Regions from separate parts of the Pseudomonas sp. LABIM340 genome, predicted to be linked through region 2. Evidence: predicted binding sites of a transcription regulator. Region 2 holds the regulator's gene; the other holds the start of a gene.
What was found. Region 2 encodes sigma-54, which starts transcription at its own class of promoters, with help from an activator protein. Its sites were predicted from a motif close to ANTGGCATNNANNTTGCTNT; they were not measured.
Positions count from the first base shown of each region.

Region 1 (14,145 bases), 1.5 Mb from region 2:
GAACTGGCTGCCGCTGCGGGCCCTCGCCTCGCCACAGGACAACGCAGTGTTCATCGGCCGCAGCGGCAAGCGCCTGACGCCCCGCGCGATCCAGTTGCGCGTGCGCGAAGCCGGCGTGCGCGAACTGGGCCAGCACCTGCATCCGCACATGCTGCGGCACTCCTTCGCCAGTCATATGCTGGAGTCTTCCCAGGACCTGCGCGCGGTGCAGGAGCTGCTCGGCCACGCCGATATCGCCACCACGCAGATCTACACCCACCTGGACTTCCAGCACCTCGCCACGGTCTATGACCAGGCGCACCCACGGGCACGCCGTAAACCCGGAGCAGAAGAATGAGTATCCGTCTGGTCACCTTCGACCTCGATGACACGCTGTGGGACGTTGCCCCGGTGATGAACAGCGCGGAAGCCACCCTGCGCGACTGGCTGGCAGTGAACGCCACACGGTTGGGCCCGGTGCCCATCGAACACCTGTGGGCGATCCGCTCGCGGCTGATGGAGCAGGACCCGATGCTCCGGCACCGACTGAGCGAACTGCGCCGCCGCATCCTGTACCACGCCCTGCTCGACGCGGGTTATCCACAGGCCGAGGCCAGCGACCTGGCCGAGGCCGGGTTTCAGACCTTCCTTCACGCGCGGCACCAGGTGGCGCTGTTCCCCGAGGTGCACCCGACCCTGGAGCAACTGGCCAACCGTTTCATCCTCGGCGTGCTCACCAACGGCAACGCCGACGTGCGCCGCCTGGGCCTGGCCGATTACTTCCAGTTCGCCCTCTGCGCGGAAGAGCTGGGCGTCGGCAAACCCGACCCGCATCCCTTCCAGGAAGCGCTCAAGCGCGGCGGCGTTGCGGCGGAACACGCCGTGCACATCGGCGACCACCCCAGCGATGACATCGCCGGCGCGCGGCGCGCGGGCATGAAGGCGATCTGGTTCAACCCGGCGCGCAAGGCGTGGGATGGTGAAGAGGCGCCCAGCGCGATCATCCACAACCTGTCCGAGCTGCCGGGCGTGCTGGCAAAACTCTGACTCCGGCCGCCCTGTAGGAGCGCGCCATGCGCGCGATCGCGGGCATGGCCCGCTCCTACAGGGCGCCAGTCGCAAGCATAGAAATTGCGCAACAAACAGACATGAAAAAGCCCCGCCGCTCCTCTCGGAGCGGCGGGGCTTTTCGACTCGCGTCAGATATCAGATAGGGCGGCTGCCGTATTTGCTATCCGGTTTCTTGGGCGGGTCGGCCACGACGTTCGGCTCGATCTCCTGCACCTTGCCGCCGCGAGTGAGGAATTCCTCCATCGCACGGGCCAGTGCATCACGATCCTTCTGCTTGGCTTCGACCGAGGGCAGTTCCTCTTCTTCCGCAGCGGCCTTGGCTTTCTTGCCACCGCCCTTGGGAGAAGGGGCTTCATCCCCATCGCCGCTGTCTGCTTCGGCGTCGCTGTCGTCCGCTGCGGCGAGTTCCTCGCCATCGTCCTCGTCAGCGCCGTCCAGCTCGTCCTGTTCCAGTTCTTCGTCGCTCATTGTTCAACCTCTGTGGTGCTGCAAAGCACGTTAGTTATAGCCCAGCTGCGCGCTTTGACGAACGCCGCCGGAAAAAATTCATACAAGCTCGCCCTGCCAGGTCGCCACTATGCTGCGCGGGCCGCCGTGGTCACGGTGCTCGCCCAGATAGATACCTTGCCAGGTGCCCATTGCCAAGCCTCCCCCCTGTATCGGCAGCGTCAGCTGACAGCCCAGCAGGCTCGACTTGAAATGCGCCGGAAGGTCGTCCGGACCTTCGTAGTCATGTTCATAGCCGCTCTCGCCCTGGGGCACCAGGCGATTGAAGAATCGCTCGAAATCGCGGCGCACCGAGGGGTCGGCATTCTCGTTCACCGTCAGCGAGGCGGAGGTGTGCTGCAACAGCAGGTGCAGCAGGCCGACCCGGCACTTCGACAACTCCGGCAACGCGGCCAGGATCTCGTCGGTGATCAGGTGGAAACCTCGCGGGCGAGGGCGCAGGGTGATGGTCTTCTGCTGCCACATGGCGGGCAATCCTTCCGTCGCTAACGGTGATGCGCGCGCATTCTAGCGTGCTGATCGAAAAAACAAAGGGCGCCCGAGGGCGCCCTTCGTCGAACTTGCGCGAACCGTTACAGGTTGTAGCCGCGCTCGTTGTGCAGGGAGAGGTCCAGACCCACGGTTTCCTCTTCCTCGGAGACGCGCAGGCCCATGACCAGGTCCAGGACCTTGAGGATCACGAAGCTGACGATACCGGTGTAGACGATGGTGAAGGCCACGCCCTTGAACTGGGTGAACAGCTGCGCGCCGATATCGGTCACGGTGCCGAAGCCGCCCAGTGCCGGGGCTGCGAACACGCCGGTGAGCAGGGCGCCGACGATACCGCCGACAGCGTGCACGCCGAAGGCGTCCAGGGAGTCGTCGTAACCGACAGCACGCTTGAGCGTAGTGGCAGCGAAGAAGCAGATCACGCCAGCGGACAGACCGATGACGATGGCGCCCATCGGGCCGCAGGTACCGGCAGCCGGGGTGATGGCGACCAGACCGGCAACCACGCCGGATGCGATGCCCAGGGCGCTCGGCTTACCGTGGGTGATCCACTCGGCGAACATCCAGCCCAAGGCGGCGGCGGCAGTGGCGATCTGGGTGACCAGCATGGCCATGCCGGCGGTGCCGTTGGCGGCAGCAGCGGAACCGGCGTTGAAGCCGAACCAGCCGATCCACAGCAGGGCGGCGCCGATCAGGGTGTAGCCCAGGTTGTGCGGGGCCATGGCAGCGGTCGGGTAGCCCTTGCGCTTGCCGAGGACGATGCACGCCACCAGGCCAGCGATACCGGCGTTGATGTGCACCACGGTGCCGCCGGCGAAGTCCAGCACGCCCCAGTCCCACAGCAGGCCGCCGTCACCGCTCCAGACCATGTGGGCGATCGGTGCGTAGACCAGGGTGAACCACAGTGCGGTGAAGATCAGCATGGCCGAGAACTTCATGCGTTCGGCGAAGGCGCCGACGATCAGGGCCGGGGTGATGATCGCGAAGGTCATCTGGAACATCACGAAGACGCTCTCAGGGAACAGCGCGGCGGCGGAAGTCAGGCCGCTGGTGGTCAGGCCGCTGAGGAAGGCCTTGTCCAGTCCGCCGACGAAGGAAGCGAAGTTGACCACGCCCTTTTCCATACCGACGGTATCGAAGGCCAGGCTGTAGCCGTAGACGACCCAGAGGATGCTGATCAGCGCGGTGATCGCGAAGCACTGCATCATGATCGACAGGACGTTCTTGGCGCGCACCATGCCGCCGTAGAACAGCGCCAGGCCAGGGATGGTCATCAGCAGCACCAGGGCGCTGGAAATCAGCATCCAGGCGGTGTCGCCGCTGTTCAGGACGGGGGCCGCAGCCTCGTCGGCCAAGGCCAGACCGGGCATTGCGAGGGGCAATAGGGCGCCTAGCCCTGCGTATTTGCGCAGAGTCATTGTTGTTTCTCCTGGGGCGTGGGGTTCGGTGTGGGCTTGGCTTAGATCGCGTCGGTGCCGGTTTCGCCGGTACGGATACGAATGGCCTGTTCCAGATTTACGACAAAGATCTTGCCGTCACCGATCTTCCCGGTGTTGGCGGCCTTGGTGATGGCTTCGATAACACGATCCAGCTGGTCATCGGCGATGGCGACGTCGATCTTCACCTTCGGCAGGAAATCGACAACGTATTCCGCGCCACGGTACAGCTCGGTGTGACCCTTCTGCCGGCCGAAGCCTTTGACTTCGGTCACAGTGATGCCCTGCACGCCGATCTCGGACAGCGACTCACGAACGTCGTCCAGCTTGAACGGCTTGATGATGGCTGTGACTAGCTTCATGTAACTCTCTCCCGTGTTTTGGTGGACCCGCCCCAGGAAGAACGAACCCGGAGACAAGTCTAAGCGCAGTGTCTGGCTTTTGTAATGCGCCGGCCGCCCTACCTCAGCACTCCGACTGCCTTGATCGAAGCAATCCACCGCCTCGCCTGCCGCACCGGAACTGCATCGGTGCACGCCATATCTGCCCCAAAGCATGAAGCTTGCCAGTTCGTGAAAATGCCCGTGGCATCAGGCACTTGGCCTGAAACGGGGCTTTCTGGCGAATCGCCAGCGCCGCTCTGGCGCACCGAAAGCGCGCACGCAGAGCGGGCACACTGCTCAAAAAGCGTGCAACCCGGCGCGCCGCAGCCAGCGCTGGCTGCGTGATAGACTGCGCTCTGATTCAATCCGGAACCCATGAACCATGCTGCCGCCCAAAGCCTTCCTCGATGCCATCAGCCAACAAGCCGGACGCCTGTTCGGTGGCGAATCGCCCCTGCCGAAGGCCGAGCTGGAAGCCCAGTTCAAGGTTCTGATGCAGAGCGCCTTCAGCAAGCTCGACCTGGTCAGCCGCGACGAATTCGACAGCCAGATGGTCGTCCTCGCGCGCACCCGCGCCCGCCTCGAAGCACTGGAAGCGAAGGTCGCGGAGATGGAAGCCAGGCTCTCGCCCGCCGACACCACCGCCCCCGCCGCCTCAGAATAAGTCCCGCCTGGCGGGCGGCATGGAATCCAGGAGTGATCCATGTCCCTCGCCATCGTCCATAGCCGCGCCCAGGTCGGCGTGGAAGCGCCCGGCGTCACCGTCGAGGCGCACCTCGCCAACGGCCTGCCGTCACTGACCCTGGTCGGCCTGCCCGAAGGCGCCGTGAAGGAGAGCAAGGACCGCGTGCGTAGCGCCCTGCTCAACTCGGGCTTCGACTTCCCCAACCGCAGAATCACCCTCAACCTCGCCCCGGCCGACCTGCCCAAAGACGGCGGGCGCTTCGACCTAGCCATTGCCCTGGGCATCCTCGCCGCCAGCGGCCAGTTGGCCGACGCCGCCGGACTGGATGGTCTGGAATGCCTGGGCGAACTGGCGCTCTCCGGCACGCTGCGACCGGTACCCGGCGTGTTACCTGCCGCGCTGGCAGCCCGTACTGCCGGGCGCGCGCTGTTGGTGCCGAAGGAGAACGCAGAGGAAGCCAGCCTCGCCAGCGGCCTGACCGTCTACGCCGTCGGCCACCTGCTGGAGCTGGCCGCGCACTTCAGCGGCCAGGAGCGCCTGCGCCCCTACGAGGCCAACGGCCTGCTGCGCGCCACGCCGCCCTACCCCGACCTCGCCGAAGTGCAAGGCCAGGCCGCCGCCAAGCGCGCGCTGCTGGTGGCCGCTGCCGGCGCGCACAACCTGCTGTTCAGTGGGCCGCCCGGCACCGGCAAGACCCTGCTCGCCAGCCGCCTGCCCGGCCTGATGCCGCCGCTGGATGAAGACGAAGCGCTGCAGGTCGCGGCGATCCATTCCGTGGCCGGGCGCGGGCCGCTGACCCACTGGCCGCAACGCCCATTCCGGCAACCCCACCACACCGCGTCCGCGCCCGCACTGGTGGGAGGCGGCAGCCGCCCGCAGCCAGGGGAAATCACCCTGGCGCACGAAGGCGTGCTGTTTCTCGACGAGCTGCCGGAATTCGATCGGAAGGTACTGGAGGTGCTGCGCGAGCCGCTCGAAGGCGGCGAGATCGTCATCGCCCGCGCAAACGGCCGCGTGCGCTTCCCGGCGCGCTTCCAGCTGGTGGCGGCGATGAACCCCTGCCCCTGTGGCTATCTGGGCGACCCCAGCGGCCGTTGCCGCTGCTCGCCGGAGCAGATCCAGCGCTACCGGGCCAAGCTCTCCGGGCCGCTTCTGGACCGCATCGACCTGCACCTCACCGTCAGCCGCGAAAGCACCAGCCTCGCGCCCAGCGGGCCGAGTACCAGCAGTGCCGAGCTGGCTGTACAGGTCGCCGCCGCACGCCAGCGCCAGCTCGCCCGGCAGGGTTGCGCCAACGCCTTTCTGACCCTGAAGAAGATGCACCAATACTGTGCATTGACCCCGGAAGACCAAGCCTGGCTGGAGAAGGCCGGCGAGCGCCTGAACCTGTCACTGCGCGCCCTGCACCGGATTCTCAAGGTCGCGCGCACCCTCGCCGACCTGCAGCAGGCGGACAGCATCGCCCGCCCGCACCTGGCCGAAGCCCTGCAGTACCGCGCGGGGCACTAGCCCGGCAGGTCCTGCGTGACGGCAAGGAGGTTCAGCTCCACCGTCGCGTTCTTCGGCAACTGGTAGACGCCGACCGAAGTGCGCGTGTGAACACCAGCCGCGCCCAGCACCTCATACAGCACCGCCGAGGCACCGTCGGCCACCTCGCTCTGCTGCGTAAAGTGCTCCGCCGACTGCACGAACACATTGAGCTGCAGCACCTTGCGCACACAGTCGAGGTCGCCCAGCGCCTGCCGCAGCAGCGCCAGCGCCCGCATCACGCAGACCTTCGCGGCCAGCTGGGCGTCGGCCAGCGACACCTCGCTGCCCGCCCGGCCGGTGACGACGACCACATCACCCACCCGTGGAATCTGCCCACTGAGGTGCACCTGGTTTCCGTCGATGAGGAAGGGCACGTAGTTGCCGCCGATCTTCATTTCCCCGCTGAAGTCGTAGCCGAGTTCGGCGGCGATCCTTTCGAACGCAGCAGCGCGCGTCTCGCTCATAAACACTCCCTGATTGGTCAGTTTCTGATCAGCAGCGCCAGAACGGCCGCATCGCCTCTATCCGCGCCTGCTCGCGGGTGACGCCGATATCCTTCAGCTGCGCATCGGACAGCTCCAGCAGCTGCTTGCGGGTACGCACGCGGCGCCAGAACTGCTGCCAGCGGCTTTCCTGCGGGGCGCGCGGAGCTTCGCGCACGCCGGGAATCTCCAGCAGTTCCTGTTGGTAAAGGGTCAGCCGCACATCGCTCAGGCCGCTCATGTCGTCACTCCTCCAGTCGAACACTTTCGAACATGGGACTAGCGTGACGAATCGGCGGAAATCATTACAGATTCAACGCGGTTAAGTTTTTTCCATACAGACTCGAGCGAAATCCTTCTGAATGGCGTATTTTCTGCCGATCTGTACTGCATTCCGCCGAGTCTGTCCCACACGGGAGATCTGTCATGAAACGCTACGCGCAGCTGGCCGCCACCCTCGGCGACCGCATCGAGCAGGGCCTGTACCGTCCCGGCGACCGCCTGCCCTCGGTGCGCGCGCTAAGCGAGGAGCACGGCGTCAGCATCAGCACCGTGCAGCAGGCCTACCGCGTGCTGGAGGACTCCGGGCTGGTGGAGCCCAGGCCGAAGTCCGGCTACTTCGTACCCGAACGCCGCGAGCTGCCGCCGATGCCGGCCATGACCCGCCCGGCGCAACGGCCGGTGGATGTGTCGCAGTGGGACCAGGTGCTGGAGCAGGTGCGCCGCGCGCCCGGCGGCGATTTCGTTCAGCTCGGGCGCGGCACACCGGACATCGCCAGCCCGTCGCTCAAGCCGCTGCAGCGGGCGATGGTGCACGCCGCGCGCCGCACCGACCTGCAGAGCCTCGGCTACGAAGGCATCCAGGGCTCGCTGCCGCTGCGCGAGCAGATCGCCCGGCTGATGCTGGATTCCGGCTGCCAGGTGCCGCCCAGCGAGATCGTCATCACCACCGGCTGCCAGGAGGCGCTGGCCATTACCCTGCGCGCCATCTGCGAGCCGGGCGACATCATCGCCATCGACTCGCCGAGCTTCCACGGCGCCATGCAGGCGCTCAAGGCGTATGGCCTGAAGGCGCTGGAAATCCCCACCGACCCCACCAATGGCATCAGCCTGGAGGCGCTGGAACTGGCCATGGAACAGTGGCCGGTGAAGCTCATCCTGCTCACCCCCAACTGCAATAACCCGCTGGGCTACATCATGCCCGACGCCCGCAAGCGCGCCCTGCTCACACTGGCGGCGCGCTATGACGTGCCGATCCTCGAGGACGATGTCTACGGCGAACTGGCCTACGCCTACCCGCGGCCGCGCAGCATCAAGTCCTTCGACACCGACGACCGCGTGCTGCTGGCCAGTTCGTTCTCCAAGACGGTGGCGCCCGGTCTGCGCACAGGCTGGGTGGTACCGGGGCGCTACCTGGACCGCATCCTCCACTTCAAGTACATCGCCAGCGGCACCTGCGCGCCGCAACCGCAGATGGCCCTGGCCGAGTTCATCGGCGGCGGCCACTACGAGCCGCACATCCGTCGCATGCGCGCGCAGTACCAGCGCCACCGCGACCTGATGACCGAATGGGTCGGCCGCTACTTCCCCGAAGGTGCGCGGGTGACCCGGCCGCGTGGCGGCTTCATGCTCTGGGTCGAGTTCGACCCGCTGTTCGACAGCGTGCGACTGAACCAGGAGCTGCGCCGCGACAACGTGCAGGTGGCGGCGGGCAACATCTTTTCCGCCTCGGGCAAGTACCGCAACTGCATCCGCATGAACTACTCGAACCGCGACCTGGCGGTGATCGAGGATGCCGTGCGCAAGGTCGGCGCCTGCGCCCGGCGGCTGACCGCCGAGCTGCGCGAGCAGCAGGCCGAGCCGCTGCCGGCCTGAGGCGAAACATTTATCCACAGCCCGGCGCTGCCCCGTGGCCGCGCCCTGCTGTACCTTGGTTTCCTTTTGCCAGGCACCCGCTTTGACCAGTCTCACCCTCGGCCCGCTGGCCCTTCCCCTGCCCCACGTGCTGCTCTACCTCGGCTTCTTCGGCGCCCTGCTGGCCGGCTGGCTGGCCGGGCGCAAGCGCGGCGCCAACCCCGAAGGCGCGCTGTTCGCCATGCTCCTCGGCGGCCTGCTGGTGGCGCGGCTGGCCTTCGTCGCACGCTACTTCGAGCAATACGCGACAACGCCGCTGAGCATCGTGGATATCCGCGATGGCGGCTTTCTCGCCCTGCCGGGAGTGATCGCCGCCGCACTGATCGGCGCGCTGCTGGCCTGGAAGCGGACAGAGCTTCGCCGCCCGCTGGCCATCGCGGCCGTGGTCGGTGTGTGCCTGTGGGGTGGCGGCAAGGCCGTGACCTCGGCGCTGGACCGCAGCCAGCAGATTCCCGAACTCACCGTGATGGACCTGCGCGGTGCCGCCGTGGACCTGCGCGCGCTGGATGGCCGGCCCATGGTGGTGAACCTCTGGGCCACCTGGTGCCCGCCGTGCCGGCGCGAGATGCCGGTGCTGGAGGCCGCTCAGCAACAGCGCAGCGATGTGCGCTTCCTTCTGGTCAACCAGGGCGAGAACGCCGAGGCCGTGCAGCGTTTCCTGCGCGACCAGGGCCTGAGCGAAGCGGCGGTGCTGCTCGACAGCGGCAACCGTCTCGGCCAGGCCACCGGCTCCTACGGCATGCCCACCACGCTGTTCTACGACGCCCAGGGGCGCCTGAAGCACAGCCAGATGGGCGAGCTGTCCGCCGCCAGCCTGGAGTACGGGCTGGGCCAGCTCAAGGACTGACCCGCCCGGCGCTTCAGCGGAAGCGTCCGACCTCGTCGCGCAGGCCGGCGGCCAGGCTGTCCAGCTCGCGCACGGTCTGCGCCAGATCGGCCACCACCTGACGCTGCTCGCTGTTGGCCTGGGCGATGCCCTGCAGGTTGCTGCTGAGCAGGGTCGCGGTGCGGCTCTGCTCCTGGGTCGCGGTGGTGATGGCGGCGAACTGCTCGCCGGCCGCACTGCTCTGCTGGGAGATTTCCGCCAGTGCCGCAGCGACCTTCTCGTTCAGCGCCAGCCCGTGCTGCATCAGCTGGCTGCCCTGCTCGATGGTCTCGGTGGCGCTGCCGGTGTCCTGCTGGATGGCGCCGATCATCTGCGAGATTTCCGTGGTGGCGGCCTGGGTGCGCGCCGCCAGGCTGCGCACTTCATCGGCAACCACGGCAAAACCGCGCCCCTGCTCGCCGGCACGGGCGGCCTCGATGGCGGCGTTGAGCGCCAACAGGTTGGTCTGCTCGGCAATCGAAGTGATCACCCCGACGATGCTGCCGATCTCCTGGGAGCGCGTGCCGAGGCGGTTCACCCGCTCCACGGTCTGCTGCAGCGCGCCGGCGATCTGCGCCAGCGAGGCAGAGGCATCGTCCATGGAGTGCAGGCCGATGCGCGTCTGCCGGGTGTTCTCGCTGGCCATGCGTTCGGTGCTGCGCATGTTGTCGGCGATGTCCATCGAGGTGGCGCTGAACTCTTCCACCGCGCCGGCCATGCTGTTGATCTCGCCGGACTGCTGCTCCATGCCGGCGTACGCGCCGCTGGACAGGCCCGACAGCGAACGTGAGCAATGCCCCACTTCCTCCGCCGCGCCGCGCACCCGCGAGACCATGCTGGAGAGCGCTTCGCCCATCTGGTTGAAGCTGCGCGCCAGGTCGCCGATCTCGTCATGACTGGCAACCGACAGGCGCGCGCCCAGGTCGCCGGCGCCCAGCGCATGGGCCTGGCGCACCAGGTCACCCAGCGGGCGCAGGCGGCGCTGCAGCAGCCAGGTGGTGGCGATCACCGCCAGCAGCATGGCGATCAGGCTGCCCATGGCCAGTTGGCCACCGACGCGCCAGGTCACCGCGCGGATCTCGTCCTTGGGCATGCTTGCGACGACGGTCCAGGGGCCGCCGGCGAAGGGTTGCGCCACGCTGTAGAAGTCGTCCTGGCTGTCGCTCCAGAAGCGGCCGCGGCCGGGGCTGTCCAGCAGGCTGGCGAGGCTGTCGGCGACGCGTTCGGGGTTGCGCGCGCCGGCCGGCGGCACCAGCCAGTGGTGCTGTTCATCCAGCAGCGCCAGCGAGCCGCCCTGACCGAGGCGGAAGCGGCCGAGGTTGTCGAACTGGCGCTTCTGCGCGTCGGTGTAGTCGAAGCCGACGAACAGCACGGCGATCACCCGCCCGCTGCCATCGCGCACCGGGGTGTACTGGGTCATGTAGAAGCGATCGAACAGCAGCGCGCGGCCGACGTAGCTTTCGCCGCGCATCAGCAGCGGGTAGGCCGGGCTGTTGTGGTCGAGCACGGTGCCCATGGCGCGGCTGCCGTCCTGCTTCATCAGCGAGGTGGTGATGCGCACGAAGTCGTCGCCATCGCGCACGAACACGGTGGCGACACCGGCGGTGAGCTGGCGGAATTCGTCGACCAGGGTGAAGTCGCCGTTCAGGCGGGTGTCGCCCAGGTACAGCGCCGGGGCTTGCAGCGCGGCGACCGGCACGCGCTCATCGGTGTGCGCTTTCAGGCCAGCGGCGAAGCGCTTCTCGAACAGGCCGGCGAGGCGCTGGGTGCTCTCGCGCAGGGTGCCGTGGAAGGTTTCCAGCTGGTCCGCCAGCAGGCGCGCTTCGCTGGCGAGGTGTTCTTCGCGGGTGGTCAGGGTAGCGCTGTCTAACGAGCGCAAGGCAAACAGCGTGCTGCCGCTGATCAACAGGATCAGGAGCACGGCCAGGGCCATCGCCAACTGCAGGGCGATGCGGGATCGGGGCTGGTTCATTTTTCTGCTTCTGCACGCAACGGCGGGCCGTCGCCCGTTGTTCGAGGAGCGGCCTGCTTCGGTTCGAGGGGAGTGCCGGCGTGGTTCGCCGGTCTGCACAGGCTATCGGCGGCGCGTGACAATACTTGAGTCATTCACCCGGATTTGGCTTGGGCCGGGGGCTCCAGCGCTCACCTGTAGGCGCGCGCCATGCGCGCGATCGCGGGCATGGCCCGCTCCTACAGTGTGAATCCGGAGTCAGTCCGCAGGATGGTGTGGAGCGCAGGACCGTAGGGCGCATAACCCGGAACGGGTTATCCGCCGCATGCGCGACGGCTACCAGAGCAGCCGGGAGCACGACGTAGGATGGCGTGGAGCGCAGCGATACCCATCCAACGCATGCGCACCGGGCAGCATGGGTATCGCTGCGCTCCACGCATCCTACAAAAACAGGTCAGGTGCGCAGGTGGTTTTCCATCAGGCCCACGGCATCGCGCCAGCGCAGCCAGAGGTTGCCTTGCCAATCCATCACCGGCAGCGACTCGCCCAGCAGGTGCTGCATGCGCCGACGTGGCAGGCGGGAGTCGTGGTTGAACTGGTCACGCAAGGCGGGCACAACCTCGTTGGTCAGCCATTGGCGCAGGCTGCGGTTTTCCGGGTGGTGGCAGTAGATCAGCAGCAGGGCGTAGAGGCCGCTCTCGCTGACCAGCAGTTCCGGCTCGGCACTGCCGGCAAGGCGCTCACGGCGGGACTGGTCGTGGTCCAGCCGGCCGATGAGATGGGCTTCGACGGGGCGGTTGATCAGCTTGCTCAGGTCGCGGACCACGAACCACGCCTGCTGCTCGATCAGCAGGGCGCGCAGTTGCCGGTTGTAGCGGACGAACAGGGTTGGGATCAGGCCGTCATCGGCCGGGGAAATCGAAAGGTTCATGCTGGAGCTCCTTGCTCAATCAAGAAGCCGCCGCCCGAACTGCCAAAAGAGGGAGGCGGACCGTGCAAGGGTGGAAACCAGCGCAATGTTGTCACAAAGCCGGCCGGACAGAAGTCCGCCTCACACGGCCCGCCATGGACAGCAAAGCGAACCCGGCACCGAACGGGTGCCGGATTGCTCCTGTATATAGCGACAACAACACTGCACGGGTTTCCACGCCCGGCCACGATGACACTGTGGCAGGGCGGAACGCTAAGCAGTGGACTCGTAGGACCGCAACGCCGGAAAAGTGTAGGGACCTTCCCCAGCATCCCGCAGAGGATTTACCGGATTGGCGCGTTGGCCTTCAGGAACTGCGAGGCCATCGGGCATTTCCGCGCGAAAGCCCCTGCTCCGGACTTCCCCTGTAGGAGCGAGCCATGCTCGCGATCGCGGGCATGGCCCGCTCCTACAAAGGGGGCACCGGCGTTAGACAGCTCGCGGAAAACCGTAGGGCGTATAACCCGGAACGGGTTATACGCCGATAGCACCACGGCGGATAACGCTGGCGCGTTATACGCCCTACCGGAACGCCCACGCTCCTACGCAAGCGCTAGGCGCTTACTGGATCTCTTCCGGGGTGACGATCACCCAGTTCTTGTCGGCGGTGACCGGCTGGCCGAGCTTGGCCTGGGCTTCGGCATTCTTCTTGATCATGCCATTGAGCTGGTCCATGTACTTGGCTTTGCGGTTGATCCACAGGTGCACGCCATTCTCGGCGGTGCCGTTGAACAGCATGTAGCCATCGCTGCTGGGAGTGTCGCCGCCGACCAGGATGGGCTTCTTCCACTGGTCGATGTAGGTGAGGATCGCCGCCTGCTTGCCGGCCATCCAGGTCGCCGGAGTCCACAGGTAGGGGGTGATCTCCAGGTTCAGGTTGGCCTTGGGATCGTACTTGCCTTCGGCAATCTGCTTGCGCGCGGTAGTCAGGGCACCGCTCTGGCGGTCCTTGAGCAGCGTGGTGACGCCGATGACATTCTCGGGCTTCACGTTGTAGCCGTACTTGGGATCGCTGGCGACCATGCGCACCAGTTCCTCGTGGGCGGCGGTCATCACGTAGACCTCGATGCCGTTCTCCATCAGCTTGTTGTACAGCTCGGTCTGGCCGGTGAAGACCTTGGGCGGGTTGATCTCGATGGTCTTGACCACGTCGCCTTCGTAGTAGGTGCTAGGCACCGGCTTGCCGTAGGCCATCAGCTCGTCGACGTAGCCCTTGAGCTCCTTGAGGGTGAAGCCGGAGAACACCTGGGCGACCCAGGGGTAGCAGACCAGGTCGTCGACTTCGCAAAGGCGGTAGTAGTAGCTGTTGAGGCTTTCCTTGTGGCCGTTGACGTCCTTGAAGGGGATCAGCTTGAGCGAGGGGTCGAGCTTCTCGCGGGTCAGCACGCCTTTCATTTCGAGGAAGGGCAGCAGCGATTCCTCGAGGTCGTAGCGGTAGCTGGTGTTGTCCATGTCGAAGACCGCGAAGGCGCCCTTGTTGGCGTTGGCGGCGATCAGGGCGTCGAGCTGCTTGGCGGCCGGCGCGGGCCAGTGTTTCAGTTCGGTGGCGGCGAAAGAGGTGCTGGCGAGGCCGGCCAGGATCAGGCCGGCGAGCAAGGTGCGCATGGGCTTCATGGAATTCCCCCGAGTGGTCTTGTGGGTATGGGGAAGGCCCATGGCGGGCCTTCACTGGACTAGTCCAGCAATGACCCTAGCAAAGCGCTGTTTCAGCTCTGCGACGGCAGCGACGTAAAGCGTCGCGAAGGCGGCAGGACATATCCATACGCGCCACGCGGCTTTGCTGGCGACGACGGCTGGTCTAGTTCACCGCGCGACGCAGGCGACCGGGGGCGTCGCCGTAGGTTTCCTTGAACTTCTTGGTGAAGGACGCCTGGGACTGGTAG
Region 1 covers NZ_CM200227.1:6,348,021-6,362,165, forward strand. Annotated here, with positions in the region: gene xerC (tyrosine recombinase XerC) at 1-337, shown strand, start outside; gene ABKS89_RS29225 (HAD family hydrolase) at 334-1,026, shown strand; gene sutA (transcriptional regulator SutA) at 1,186-1,518, opposite strand; gene ABKS89_RS29235 (secondary thiamine-phosphate synthase enzyme YjbQ) at 1,597-2,022, opposite strand; gene ABKS89_RS29240 (ammonium transporter) at 2,130-3,464, opposite strand; gene glnK (P-II family nitrogen regulator) at 3,506-3,844, opposite strand; gene ABKS89_RS29250 (accessory factor UbiK family protein) at 4,248-4,529, shown strand; gene ABKS89_RS29255 (YifB family Mg chelatase-like AAA ATPase) at 4,569-6,059, shown strand; gene ABKS89_RS29260 (RidA family protein) at 6,056-6,544, opposite strand; gene ABKS89_RS29265 (DUF1127 domain-containing protein) at 6,573-6,803, opposite strand; gene ABKS89_RS29270 (aminotransferase-like domain-containing protein) at 6,989-8,437, shown strand; gene ABKS89_RS29275 (prolipoprotein diacylglyceryl transferase family protein) at 8,520-9,323, shown strand; gene ABKS89_RS29280 (methyl-accepting chemotaxis protein) at 9,337-11,313, opposite strand; gene ABKS89_RS29285 (BRO-N domain-containing protein) at 11,747-12,223, opposite strand; gene pchP (phosphorylcholine phosphatase PcpP) at 12,824-13,876, opposite strand; gene ABKS89_RS29295 (AraC family transcriptional regulator) at 14,061-14,145, opposite strand, start outside.
Region 1: the regulator sigma-54 is predicted to act here: its motif matches at 4,033-4,052, upstream of glnK (P-II family nitrogen regulator).

Region 2 (14,145 bases):
ACTGGGCGACCTATGGCGACCGCGCCAGCCTGGCCTACGCCGCACCGGTGGATCAGCCGCTGGCTGGCCGCGGCGTGCTGCGCCTGGGGGGCGATCCGGCCGTGCTGCCCAACTGGAGCGGTGTGCAGGTGCGCGGCAAGATCGACGAGGTCGACGCCGACGCCTGGATGGCCGTTGCGAAGAAGTACTCCAACACCGGGGTGGAAGGCGCGGCTGGCCTGTTGCGCGGTGCGGACCTGCAGATCGGTCGCTTCAAGGGCTTCGGCCAGACCCTGGAAAACCTCACGCTGGACCTGGCGCGTGTCGACAGCAGCTGGCAGGTCGGGCTGGTCAGCTCACTGGTTTCCGGCAAGGTCACCCTGCCTGACAGCAAGGTGAAGCCGATCCAGATCGCCCTGGACCGCATCGACCTGCCCAAGGGCGAGGCCATCGATTCCGAGAAGGCGGTGGAGCAGCCGGACCCGCTGGCGAAGGTCGACCCGCGGACCCTGCCACCGATGGACGTGTCCATCCGCCAGGTGCTGAAGGCAGGCAAGCCAGTCGGCGCCTGGAGCTTCAACGTGCGGCCGACGCCAACAGGCGTGGGCTTCAACGACGTCAACCTGGACCTGCGTGGCCTGTCGGTGAAGGGCAACCTGCGCTGGGACGGCATGGAGTCCAGCGCCCGCAGTACCTTCCAGGGCCAGCTCGAAGGCAAGAACCTGGGTGATGTGCTCAAGGCCTGGGACTTCGCGCCCAGCGTGACCAGCGAGCGCTTCCGCGTGGACATCAACGGCAACTGGCCGGGCTCCCCGGCGGCGCTGAACCTGCGACGCTTCGGCGGCACCCTCGACGCCAGCCTGCGCAAGGGCCAGTTCGTCGAAGTAGAGGGCGGCGCCAATGCCCTGCGCGTATTCGGCCTGCTCAACTTCAACGCCATCAACCGCCGCCTGCGCCTGGACTTCTCCGACCTGCTCGGCAAGGGCCTGAGCTATGACCGCGTGAAGGGCGTACTCACCGCCACCGACGGCGTCTACTTCACCCGCGAACCGCTGCGCCTGGACGGCCCGTCGAGCAACCTAGAACTCAACGGCACCCTGGACCTGGCCCACGACGAGATCGACGCCAAGCTGCTGGTGACCTTGCCGGTGACCAACAACCTGCCGCTGGCGGCGCTGATCGTCGGCGCGCCGGCCATTGGTGGGGCGCTGTTCGTGGTGGACAAGCTGCTGGGCGACAAGGTCGCGCGCTTCGCTAGCGTTCAGTACAGCGTAAAGGGCCCGTGGCAGAGCCCCACCATCGCTTTCGAGAAGCCTTTCGAAAAGCCTCATTGAGCCCCTCAATCGAGCAGAAAGGTCGGGCTTCAGTTAGCATGAAACCCAGACACCGACGGAGCTCAGCATGTCCATTGCCGTCATCCAGATGGTCAGCCAGGACGATGTCCTGGCCAATCTCGCCGCCGCCCGTCGCCTGCTCGAGCAGGCCGCCGAGGGCGGCGCGCGCCTCGCCGTGCTGCCGGAGAACTTCGCCGCCATGGGCCGCCGCGATCTCGCGGAGATCGGCCGGGCCGAAGCGATGGGCGAAGGCCCAATCCTGCCCTGGTTGAAAAGCACCGCCCGCGACCTCAGGTTGTGGATAGTCGCCGGCACCCTTCCGCTGCCGCCCGAAGGCCAGTCGGACGCCAAGGCCAACGCCTGTTCGCTGCTGGTGGACGAGCGCGGCGAAGTGGCGGCGCGCTACGACAAGCTGCACCTGTTCGACGTGGACGTCGCTGACGCCCGTGGCCGCTATCGCGAGTCGGACGACTACGCCTTCGGTCAGCGCGTGGTGGTGGCGGATACGCCGGTTGGGCGTCTGGGAATGACGGTCTGCTACGACCTGCGCTTCCCCGAGCTCTACACGGCGCTGCGCGAGGCTGGCGCGGAACTGATCAGCGCCCCGGCGGCCTTCACCGCGGTGACCGGTGCGGCGCACTGGGAAATCCTCGTCCGCGCCCGCGCCATCGAGACCCAGTGCTACCTGCTGGCGGCCGGTCAGGGCGGTACCCACCCCAAAGGACGGGAAACCTGGGGCCAGTCGGCCATCGTCGATCCCTGGGGGCGTATCCTCGCCGAACAGGCCAAGGGCGAGGCCGTGCTGCTCGCCGAGCGCGACAGTGAGGAACAGGCGGCGGTCCGGCAGCGCATGCCGATTGCCCGGCACAGAAGATTTTTCCCGCCGGTCGAACCACGACCGGCGCGTACGGAGTGAATATGAGCGAACTGTTGTCATCCGTCAGTCAGCACCTGCTGGCCCCCGGTGGTCTGGATATCGACCAGCTGTCGCCGATCCTGCACGAGCTGAGCGGCCCCGGCATCGACGCCGCTGACCTGTACTTCCAGAGCCAGGTCTCCGAGTCCTGGATGCTTGAAGACGGCATCGTCAAGGAAGGCAGCTTCCACATGGACCAGGGCGTCGGCGTGCGCGCGCAGTCCGGCGAGAAGACCGGCTTCGCCTACAGCAACGCGATCAACCATGAAGCGCTGATCCAGGCCGCCCGCGCCGCCCGTTCGATTTCCCGCGCCGGGCAGAACGGCAAGGTGCAGGCGTTCCAGGCCGTGGTGCCGACCCGCCTGTACGCCGGCGAGAACCCGCTGGACGTGATGAGCCGCGCCGAAAAGGTGGAGTTGCTGCAGAAGATCGACGCCGCCACCCGCGCCCTCGATCCGCGCATCCAGCAGGTCACCGTCAGCCTCGCCGGCGTCTGGGACCAGGTGCTGATCGCTGCGGCGGACGGTTCGCTGGCCGCGGACATCCGCCCGCTGGTGCGCTTCAATGTCAGCGTCATCGTCGAGCAGAACGGCCGCCGCGAGCGTGGCGGTCACGGCGGTGGCAGGCGTACCGACTACAAGTACTTCCTGCAGGAAGACCGCGCCATGAGCTACGCCCGCGAGGCGTTGCGCCAGGCCCTGGTCAACCTCGAAGCGGTGCCCGCGCCGGCCGGCAGCCTGCCGGTGGTGATGGGTGCCGGCTGGTCCGGCGTGCTGCTGCACGAAGCCGTGGGCCACGGCCTGGAAGGCGACTTCAACCGCAAGGGCAGCTCCAACTACAGCGGGCGGATTGGCGAGAAAGTCGCTTCCAGCCTGTGCACCATCGTCGACGACGGCACCATCGCCGGCCGTCGTGGTTCGCTGTCGGTGGACGACGAGGGCACGCCGACCAACTGCAACGTGCTGATCGAAAACGGCATCCTCAAGGGCTACATGCAAGACAAGCTCAACGCCCGCCTGATGGGCGTGGCGCGCACCGGCAACGGCCGCCGCGAGTCCTATGCGCACCTGCCGATGCCGCGCATGACCAACACCTACATGCTGGCCGGGCAGAGCGATCCGCAGGAAATCATCGCCAGCGTCGAGCGCGGCATCTACTGCGCGAACCTCGGCGGCGGCCAGGTGGACATCACCAGCGGCAAGTTCGTCTTCGCCACCAGCGAGGCCTACCTGATCGAGAACGGCAAGATCACCCGCCCGGTGAAGGGCGCGACCCTGATCGGCAACGGTCCGGAAGTGATGAGCCGGGTGTCCATGGTCGGCAACGACCTGGCGCTGGACAGCGGCGTGGGTACCTGCGGCAAGGACGGCCAGTCCGTGCCGGTCGGTGTCGGTCAGCCGACCCTGAAGATCGACGCCATCACCGTTGGCGGCACGGGCGGCTGAGGCCGTTGCCGGTGGGGCTGGAAGGGAAGGTCGCGGCCGCTCAGCGCAGGCCGCGTTTCAGCTCGTCCAGCTCGCGGATGTACTTGAAGATCTTCCGCGCCGCTGCCGGAGGCTTGTTGTGAGCGGCCTCGTGCTGGGCGTGGCGGATCAGCTGGAGCAGATGCTGGCGGTCGCTTTCCGGGTATTCGCCGAAGAAGGCCGACAGCGCGGCGTCACCGCCAGTGATCAGGTGGTCGCGCCAGCGCTCCAGGGCGTGGAAGCGTTCGTTGTACTGGCGGGTAGAAGTATCTACCTGCTCCAGCAGGGCAAGGATCGCCTCGACGTCCTGGTCACGCATCAGCTTGCCGATGAACTGCCGGTGGCGTTTCTTGGCGGCGTTGGCCTTGTGCTTGGGAGCTTCTTCCAGTGCGCGGCGCAGCGGATCGGTGAGCGGCATGCGGTCGAGCATGTCGGCCTTGAGCGCGGTCAGGCGCTCGCCGAGTTCCTGCAGCGCGTGCATTTCGCGTTTTACTTGCGTCTTGCTCTTCTCATCGAAGAACGAGTCGTCATCGTGAATTTCAGCCATGGCGGGGGTCTCGTTGAAAACGCCGCCATGATAACGAGTCAGGGGCCGCTTGTCCGGCCCGCGCCGGTCGCCGCCGCCTGATGGCGGGGCCGGACCATGAACAGGAGAGGCATGCAATGAGCGAACACAACCCGGCAGTGAGCCCGGAGGTCCTTCCCGAACTGCGCGAGCAGGTCGAGCGGATCATCGCCGAGGCCACCCGGCAGGGCGCCAGCGCCTGCGAGGTGGCGGTGTCGGTGGAGCAGGGGCTGTCGACCTCGGTACGCCAGGGTGAAGTCGAGACCGTCGAGTTCAACCGCGACCAGGGCTTCGGCATCACCCTCTACGTCGGCCAGCGCAAGGGCTCGGCGAGCACCTCGGCGACCGGCGCGGACGCCATCCGCGAGACCGTGGCGGCGGCGCTGGCGATTGCCAAGCACGCTTCCGAAGACGATTGTGCCGGCCTGGCCGATCCGGCGCTGATGGCCCGCGACCTGCCGGACCTGGATCTGTACCACGGCTGGTCGATCACCCCCGACCAGGCAATCGAGCGCGCGCTGGTGTGCGAGGCCGCTGCGTTCGCCACCGACAAGCGCGTTACCAAGGCCGACGGCACCACGTTGAATACCCACCAGGGCTGCCGCGTCTACGGCAACAGCCACGGCTTCGTCGGCGGCTACGCCAGTACCCGCCACAGCCTGAGCTGCGTGATGATCGCCGAGCTGGAAGGGCAGATGCAGCGCGACTACTGGTACGACGTGAACCGTCGCGGCGAGCTGCTGGCCACTCCTGAATCCATCGGCCGCCGCGCCGCCGAGCGCGCCGCCAGCCGTCTCGGTGCGCGCCCGGTGCCCACCGCTGAAGTGCCGGTGCTGTTCGCCCCGGAAGTCGCCGTCGGCCTGTTCGGCCACTTCCTCGGCGCGATCTCCGGCGGCAGCCTGTACCGCAAGTCCTCGTTCCTCGAAGGCGCGCTGGGCCAGCGGCTGTTCCCGGAATGGCTGACCCTGGACGAACGCCCGCTGCTGCGTGGCGCGCTGGGCAGTGCTTCGTTCGACAACGATGGCCTGGCGACCTACGCAAAGCCCTTTGTCGAGGGCGGCGAACTGGTCTCCTACGTACTCGGCACCTACTCCGGGCGCAAGCTGGGCATGCCCAGCACGGCCAACTCCGGCGGCGTGCACAATCTGTTCGTCAGCCATGGCGACGAGGACCAGGCCGCCCTGATCCGCCGCATGGGCCGTGGCCTGCTGGTCACCGAGCTGATGGGGCAGGGCGTCAACCTGGTGACCGGCGACTACTCCCGTGGTGCCGGTGGCTACTGGGTAGAAAACGGCGAAATCCAGTTCCCGGTGCAGGAAGTCACCATCGCCGCCAACCTGCGCGATCTGTTCCGCAATATCGTCGCCATCGGCAACGATGTGGAGTACCGCGGCAACCTGCATACCGGCTCCGTGCTCATCGAAAAGATGATGGTCGCCGGCAACTGATCCAGCGGCCGCGGCCCCACTGGCCGCGGCTTTCAGCCCTTCTTCGATTCCCTTCTCCAGACGAGCCGCCCAGCGCAATGCGTACGGGCGGCTTGTTTTTTTGTCTTTCGGAAACAATAATCAATCTCATTATCGATTGAGAGATTGCCATGTTCGCCGAAATCGACAGTTCAATCACCGACCGCTGGTATCGCCTGGGCACCCGCATCCGCTGCGCCCTGGAGCCGAATGAGCCGCGTCTGGTCGAGCAGTATCTCGGCGAAGCGCGCTACCTGGCGGCCTGGGAGCCGGTGCCGGCCTGGCGCCTGTTCGAGAAGTGCTTCGGGCTGCTGCTCGACAGCAGCCGTGACATCGCGCTGCCCTGGCACTGGCGCGTGCTCTGCCTGGATCACGCCTATCTCCCGCTGCGTGAACTGCAACGCCTGGCGACTTCGACCGCCCAGCGTCAACGCCTGTGCCTGCTGGCCCGGCGCATGGCGCAGCAGGAGATGGCGCCTTCCCTGAGACTGCAAGAAGGAATCGAGAATGACTGACAGCCGTATCGAACGCGACAGCATGGGCGAACTGGAGGTGCCGGCTTCGGCACTCTACGGCGCCCAGACGCAGCGGGCGGTGAACAACTTCCCGGTGAGTGGCCAGCGCATGCCGCGTCCGTTCATCCGCGCGCTGCTGCTGGCCAAGGCGGCCGCGGCCCGCGCCAATGTCAGCCTGGAACAATTGGACGCGGAGACCGGCGCCGCCATCGTCACCGCCTGCGAAGAACTGCTGGCCGGCGATCTGCAGCAGCATTTCCCGGTGGACGTGTTCCAGACCGGCTCGGGCACCAGTTCGAACATGAACGCCAACGAGGTGGTCGCGACCCTTGCCAGTCGCCGCCTCGGCAAGCCGGTCAATGCCAATGACCAGGTCAACTGCGGGCAGAGCAGTAATGACATCATCCCCTCGACCATCCACATCAGTGCGGCGCTGGAGGTCCACCAGCATCTTCTGCCAGCGCTTGACCACCTGCATGCGACCCTGGAGAGGAAGTCCAAGGCTGTTCACCAGCACGTAAAGACCGGCCGGACCCATCTGATGGACGCCATGCCGGTACGCCTGAGCCAGGTGCTCGGTGGCTGGGCCCAGCAGGTGCGCCAGGCATTGCAGGGTATCGAGGCACAACTGCCGGCACTGCAGCAACTCGCCCAGGGTGGCACTGCGGTCGGTACCGGGGTGAACGCCCATCCGCAGTTCTCCGCGCGCTTCTGCGAGGAGCTCAATGGCCTGACCGGCCTGGTGTTCCGCCCCGGTGACGACTTCTTCGCGCTGATCGGCGCCCAGGACATCGCCGTGGCCACCTCCGGCCAGCTCAAGGCGCTGGCCGTGGCGCTGATGAAGATCGCCAACGACCTGCGCTGGATGAACTCCGGCCCGCTCGCCGGCCTCGCCGAGATCGAGCTGGAGGCCCTGCAGCCGGGCTCCTCGATCATGCCCGGCAAGGTCAATCCGGTGATTCCGGAAGCCACCGCCATGGTCGCCGCCCAGGTGATGGGCAACGACACCACCATCGCGGTCGCCGGGCAGTCCGGCAACTTCGAGCTGAACGTGATGCTGCCGGTGATCGCCGACAACCTGCTGCACAGCATCCACCTGCTGGCCAGCGTCAGCCGCCTGCTGGCGGACAAGGCCATCGCCAGCTTCAAGGTCAACGAGGCGAGCCTGCGTGAGGCGCTGTCGCGCAACCCGATCCTGGTCACCGCGCTGAACCCGATCATCGGCTACCAGAAGGCTGCCGAGATCGCCAAGCAAGCTTATCGCGAGGGCCGGCCGATCATCGAGGTCGCGCTCGAAAACACTGATCTGGATCGTGCCCGCCTCGAGCAACTGCTCGATCCCGAGAAGCTCACCGCCGGCGGACTCTGAGTCCGCCCCACCCGCTGGAGGAACCTGCCATGCGTCATTGGCAACGCACCATCGAACTGGGCAACCGCTGCTTCATTCGTCAGGAATTGATCGATGCCCGTGAGCACTACCTCCACGCTCTGGCGCTGGCACAGGTGCTGCTGGATCGGTGGCATGACGCCGAGGAAGCGGTGATGGCCTTCGTCATCTCGCACCACAACCTCGGTGACCTGCACTTGCAGCTGGGCCAACCGGAAGAGACCGCTGAGTACCTCTGCGCCTGCCACGAGCGCCTGCTCGCGCTGGGGGAGGACCTGCGCAAATGCTCGGATCTGCGCGCCGCAGCGGTGCAGCACAGCCGCCGTACCTACGTCGAGCTGCTCAACTTCATCGGCGAACACGGCACGTACCCGCGCACCCAGCGCCTGCTGCGCCGCCAGGGTGCGGTAGAGCTGCGTCCGGGGCTGTTCACTGCCGTGCATTCGATGCGTTACCACTAGTCGATGCGCTATCGCTGAGTCGATGCGCTACCACTGATAGAAGGTTTGAAGATGCCTCACGTCCTGCCTGCCTTGCCCTATGCCTACGCTGCGCTGGAGCCGCACATCGATGCGCAGACCATGGAAATCCACCACAGCAAGCACCACCAGACCTACATCAACAACCTCAACGCAGCGCTGGAAGGCACTGAGTTCGCGGAGACTCCGGTAGAGCGACTGCTGCAGCAACTCGACAGTCTCCCCGCCGCCCTGCGCGGACCGGTGATCAACAACGGCGGCGGCCACGCCAACCATTCACTGTTCTGGACCGTGATGGCACCGGATGGTGGCGGTCAGCCGCAGGAAGAGCTGCGCCAGGCGATAGACGCTGAACTGGGCGGCTACGACGCCTTCTGCCAGGCCTTTACCAAGGCGGCGCTGACTCGCTTCGGCAGCGGCTGGGCGTGGCTGAGCGTCGATCCGCAGGGCCAGCTGGTCGTCGAGAGCAGCGGTAACCAGGACAGCCCGCTGATGCAGGGCAACCTGCCGATCCTCGGCCTGGATGTCTGGGAGCACGCCTACTACCTGCGCTACCAGAACCGCCGGCCGGAATACATTGCGGCTTTCTACAACGTGGTCGCCTGGCCGGAGGTGCTGCGCCGCTACCGAGTGGCCCAGCAGGCACGAGGCAAAGGATGAAACCGAAGGCAGCAGCATGCGTCTGATCGTGCAGAGTCTGCGTGAAAGCGGAGGACGCAATTTGCGTTGGTTGCTGGGACTGAGCATCGTCCTCGGCGGAGGTGTGCTCGTGGCCCAGCACCTGATGGAACTGGCGCGGCTGCAGCTGTCTCCGCCGATGTACCTGGCCCTGCATGGCGGCATGCTCTGCGCACTCGGGACCGCCCTGGGTGCTCTGCCGGTGTTGCTGGTGCGCAGCATGCCGGCGCGCATCGCCGACACCATGCTTGGCTTCGGCGCCGGGGTCATGCTGGCCGCCACGGCCTTTTCCCTGCTGCTGCCGGCGCTGGAGGCGGCGGAAGCTTCCGGGCGCCCGACCTGGCTGGCCTCGCTGCTGGTCAGTCTCGGCTTGGCTCTGGGAGCCTTCGGTCTGGCGGTGTTCGGTCGGGTGCTCGAAGACGCCCAGGCGAATATTCAGGGCGTGGCCGAAGGCAAGGTGCCCGCACGCATCCTGCTGTTCGTCGCCGCCATTGTTCTGCATAACATTCCCGAAGGCATGGCTGTGGGGGTTGCTGCCGGCGGAGAGGTGCAGGGCGCGAGCGGCCTGGCGCTGGGGATCGCGCTGCAGGATGTGCCCGAAGGGCTGGCGATCGCGCTGGTACTGGCTGGGGCGGGCGTTTCGCGCGGCAAGGCGGCGCTGGCGGGTGCGGCTTCCGGGCTGGTGGAGCCCCTGTTCGCGGTGCTTTGCGCCTGGCTGATCGGCATCTCGCGGATGTTCCTGCCCTGGGGACTGGCCGCAGCGGCGGGCGCGATGCTCTATGTGGTGGTGCGCGAGATCATTCCCGAATCACAGCGGCGCGGCCACGCGGCGCAGGCCACACAGGGGCTGATCATTGGCTTCTGTCTGATGATGGTGCTGGATACGTCGCTGGGCTGAGGGCCCGGCGCGTCACTCGCCTTCGTCGAAGTAGTTGTTGATCAGGTCGACCAGCGCCTTGATTGCTTCGTCTTCCTGCTCACCTTCGGCGGCGAGGTGCAGATTGGTGCCCTTGCCGGCGGCCAGCATCATCACGGCCATGATGCTCTTGCCGTCCACCGTACTCTCCGGATTGCGGCCCACGCGAACCTGGCAGGGGAACCGCCCTGCGACGCCGACGAATTTGGCCGCCGCGCGAGCGTGCAGGCCAAGCTTGTTGATGATGGTGACTTCGAGGGCGGGCATCGCGAGGGGCTGTCCTTTTGTTGTCTGTCGCTGCTTAGCTCAGGTCGCGGTGGCGAATCTGTACGTTGGTGAGAGTTTCCTTGAGGGCCTGACCAATGCGCTCGGCAATGTAGGTCGAGCGGTGCTGGCCACCGGTGCAGCCGATGGCGATGGTCACGTAGGCCCGGTTGCTCGCGGCGAAGCGCGGCAGCCATTTGTTCAGGTAGGCGAGGATATCCTGGTACATCTCCTCGACGTCCGGTTGCGCCGCCAGGTACTCCTGGACTTCCGCTTCCAGCCCGGTGTGCTCGCGCAGTTCGGGCTTCCAGTACGGATTGGGCAGGCAGCGCACGTCGAACACCAGGTCGGCGTCCACCGGCATGCCACGCTTGAAGCCGAAGGATTCGACCAGGAAGGCGGTGCCCAGTTCGGGCTTGTTCAGTAGGCGCAGCTTGAGCACGTCGCGCAGCTGGTAGAGGTTCAGGTTGGTGGTGTTGAGCTTGAGATCGGCCAGGTCGGCGATCGGCGCCAGCAGGTTCGACTCGTCGCTAATGGCCTCGGCGAGGGAGCGAGTGTCGGTGGTCAACGGGTGGCGTCGGCGAGTCTCGGAGAAGCGTTTGAGCAGCGTCTCATCATCGGCATCGAGGTACAGCACGTCGCACTGGATGTGCTTGTCTCGGGCTTCCTGCAGCAGCTCGGGGAAGCGCTGCAGCTGGCTGGGCAGGTTGCGCGCGTCGATGGAGACGGCGACCTGCGGATGCAGCAGCTCGGTGTGCAGCAGTGCGCGCTGGGCCAGGTCCGGGAGGAGGCTGGCCGGCAGGTTGTCGATGCAGTAGAAGCCGTTGTCCTCGAGCACGTTGAGCGCGGTGCTCTTGCCCGAGCCGGATCTCCCACTGATGATGATCAGGCGCATGATCAGTGCCCGTTGTTCTGGAAGTCCACGACGATCCGGTACAGGTCCTCGCCGTTGGCGGCGTGACGCAGGCGGTCGCGGACGTCGGAGCGGTCGAGCATGGAGGCGATCTGCCGCAGCAGTTCCAGGTGCTCCTCGGTGGCCGCTTCCGGCACCAGCAGCACGAACACCAGGTCGACCGGCGCGCCGTCGAGGGCGTCGAAGTCTACCGGGTGATCCAGGTGCAGGATGGCGCTGATGGGCGACTGGCAGCCGGGGAGGCGGCAGTGCGGAATGGCGATGCCATTGCCGAAGCCGGTGGAGCCCAGGCGTTCCCGGGCCACCAGGCTGTCGAAGATGTCTTGGGAATCGAAACCCGGCAGCTCGCGAGCCACCAGGTTGGCGATTTGTTCGAGGACACGTTTCTTGCTGCCGCCCGGCACGTTCACGAGGGAACGGCCGGGGGTCAGGATTTGCTCAAGTCGGATCATAGGGAGGGGTTAACGGACACCAACACCTTGCTGGCGTTCGAGGTATTTTTCCTTGTGCTTGATCAGTTGGCGGTCGAGCTTGTCGGTGAGCAGGTCGATGGCCGCGTACATGTCTTCATGTTCCGCGCAGGCCACCACTTCGCCACCGGCGATGTGGAGGGTGGCTTCAATTTTCTGCTTCAGCTTCTCGACCTCCATGATGACCTGAACATTGGTGATCTTGTCGAAGTGGCGCTCCAGTCGGCCAAGTTTCTCGCCGACATAGTCGCGCAGGGCGTCGGTCACATCCAGTTGATGTCCACTGATGTTGACTTGCATACCGCTTTCTCCTTGTTGCCCGTGTGTAAGTGGCAGGTTATGGGGCCTGCCGCCGGAACACCTTGGCGTGGATCAACGTCACACCAGCCGCTTGCGCTCGCTCGAGGGAGAGATTCCTAGGGACTCCCGGTACTTGGCGACGGTACGACGTGCCACTTGAATGCCCTGTGCCTCCAGTAAACCAGCGATCTTGCTGTCACTCAATGGCTTTTTCGGACTTTCCGCCGCGACCAGTTTCTTGATGATGGCGCGAATCGCGGTGGACGAGCACTCGCCGCCTTCGGAGGTGCTGACGTGGCTGGAGAAGAAGTACTTCAGCTCGAAGATGCCACGCGGCGTGTGCATGAATTTCTGCGTGGTGACGCGGGAGATGGTCGACTCGTGCATGCCCACCGCCTCGGCGATGTCGTGCAGAACCAGTGGCTTCATCGCTTCCTCGCCATACTCGAGGAAGCCGCGCTGGTGCTCGACGATCTGGGTCGCCACCTTCATCAGCGTCTCGTTGCGGCTCTGCAGGCTCTTGATGAACCAGCGCGCTTCCTGCAACTGGTTGCGCATGAAGGTGTTGTCGGCGCTGGAGTCGGCGCGGCGCACAAGGCCCGCGTACTGCGAGTTCACGCGTAGGCGCGGCACCGCTTCCTGGTTGAGTTCCACCAGCCAGCGCTCGTTGTTCTTCCGCACGATGACATCCGGGACGACGTATTCGGCTTCGCCGGATTCGATCTGCGAGCCGGGCCGCGGGTGCAGCGACTGGATCAGCTCGATGGTCTCGCGCAGCTCGTCTTCCTTGAGCTTCATGCGGCGCATCAGCTGGCTGTAGTCGCGGCTGCCGAGCAGGTCCAGGTGATCGCTGACCAGACGGATGGCCTCGGCCAGCAGGTAGGTCTTGGTCGGCATCTGGCGCAGCTGCAGGAGCAGGCATTCGCGCAGGTTGCGGGCACCGACGCCGGCGGGTTCGAGCTGCTGCACGCGGCGCAGGACGACTTCCACTTCATCCATCTCCACGCCCAGTTCCGGGTCGATGGAGGCGAGGATGTCGTCGAGGGACTCGTCGAGGTAGCCGTCGTCCGTGATGCCGTCGATGATGCTCAGGGCGATCAGGCGGTCGGTATCGGACATCGGCAGGAGGTTGAGTTGCCACAGCAGATGGCTCTGTAGGCTTTCACCAGCGGAGGTGCGGGAGGTGAAGTCCCACTCGTCGTCATCGTTGCTGGGCAGGCTGCTGGCGCTGGTCTGGTAGATGTCTTCCCAGGCGGTATCGACCGGCAGTTCGTTGGGGATGCGCTCGGCCCACTGGTCCTCGTCGAGGCTGTCGACGCTGGGTGTGGTGCTTTCCTGGAAGTTGTCCTGGGAGCTGCTGCTGGTGCCGTTGGCGCCGGACTCGGCACCGTCCGCCATGGGATCGCTGTTGTCGAAGTCCTCGCCTTCTTCCTGGCGCTCCAGCATCGGGTTGGACTCCAGGGCTTCCTGGATTTCCTGTTGGAGGTCCAGCGTGGAGAGCTGGAGCAGTCGGATGGCCTGTTGCAGCTGCGGAGTCATCGTCAGCTGCTGGCCCATCTTGAGGACTAGCGATGGTTTCATGGCTGGAACTAGGCACCTTGTTCGCTGGCGCGAAGCGCGCCATATCCACGACTACGGACACCGGGGTGCCGCGAGGAAGCAAATTATATGCCTGAGTTTGGACGCTTTGCCTAGGGGCTGTCGACCTTTCGTTACAACCCGGTTGCACCAGGGTACGGCAGGCAGCCGGCTGCGTCGCGGAGCGGCCGACGGGCCGCGCCACGCTTGGTGGAGAGATGGAGCTGCCACGCCCTGGCAGGGGCGCGGCACGGGGCCTTGGAGACAGGCCTTAGAGGCGGAACTCGTGGCCCAGGTAGACTTCCTTCACCAGGTCGTTGGCGAGGATGCTCTCGGCGCTGCCTTCGGCGATCAGCTGACCGTCGTTGACGATGTACGCCGTTTCGCAGATGTCCAGGGTCTCGCGGACGTTGTGGTCGGTGATCAGTACACCGATGCCCTTGGCCTTGAGGTGATGGATGATCTGCTTGATGTCGCCCACGGAGATGGGGTCGACGCCGGCGAAGGGTTCGTCCAGCAGGATGAACTTCGGCGAACTGGCCAGCGCGCGGGCGATTTCCACGCGGCGTCGCTCACCACCGGACAGGCTCATGCCGAGGTTGTCACGGATGTGGTGGATGTGGAATTCCTCGAGCAGGCCTTCCAGGGCTTCCTGGCGGCCGGCGCGATCGAGGTCGGTGCGGGTCTCGAGGATCGCGCCGATGTTGTCCGCCACCGACAGCTTGCGGAAGATCGAGGCTTCCTGCGGCAGGTAGCCGATGCCGGCGCGGGCGCGGCCGTGCATGGGCAGGTGGGTGACATCCTGCTCGTCGATGCGCACGACGCCCTGATCGGCGCGAACCAGGCCGACGATCATGTAGAAGCAGGTGGTCTTGCCCGCTCCGTTGGGGCCGAGCAGGCCGACGATCTGCCCGCTCTCGAT
Region 2 covers NZ_CM200227.1:1,147,822-1,161,966, forward strand. Annotated here, with positions in the region: gene ABKS89_RS05525 (YhdP family protein) at 1-1,313, shown strand, start outside; gene ABKS89_RS05530 (carbon-nitrogen hydrolase family protein) at 1,381-2,229, shown strand; gene tldD (metalloprotease TldD) at 2,232-3,674, shown strand; gene yjgA (ribosome biogenesis factor YjgA) at 3,715-4,239, opposite strand; gene pmbA (metalloprotease PmbA) at 4,356-5,705, shown strand; gene ABKS89_RS05550 (hypothetical protein) at 5,855-6,238, shown strand; gene fumC (class II fumarate hydratase FumC) at 6,231-7,607, shown strand; gene ABKS89_RS05560 (DUF2753 family protein) at 7,637-8,086, shown strand; gene ABKS89_RS05565 (superoxide dismutase) at 8,138-8,764, shown strand; gene ABKS89_RS05570 (ZIP family metal transporter) at 8,787-9,680, shown strand; gene ABKS89_RS05575 (HPr family phosphocarrier protein) at 9,693-9,965, opposite strand; gene rapZ (RNase adapter RapZ) at 10,000-10,857, opposite strand; gene ptsN (PTS IIA-like nitrogen regulatory protein PtsN) at 10,860-11,327, opposite strand; gene hpf (ribosome hibernation-promoting factor, HPF/YfiA family) at 11,337-11,645, opposite strand; gene ABKS89_RS05595 (RNA polymerase factor sigma-54) at 11,724-13,226, opposite strand; gene lptB (LPS export ABC transporter ATP-binding protein) at 13,495-14,145, opposite strand, start outside.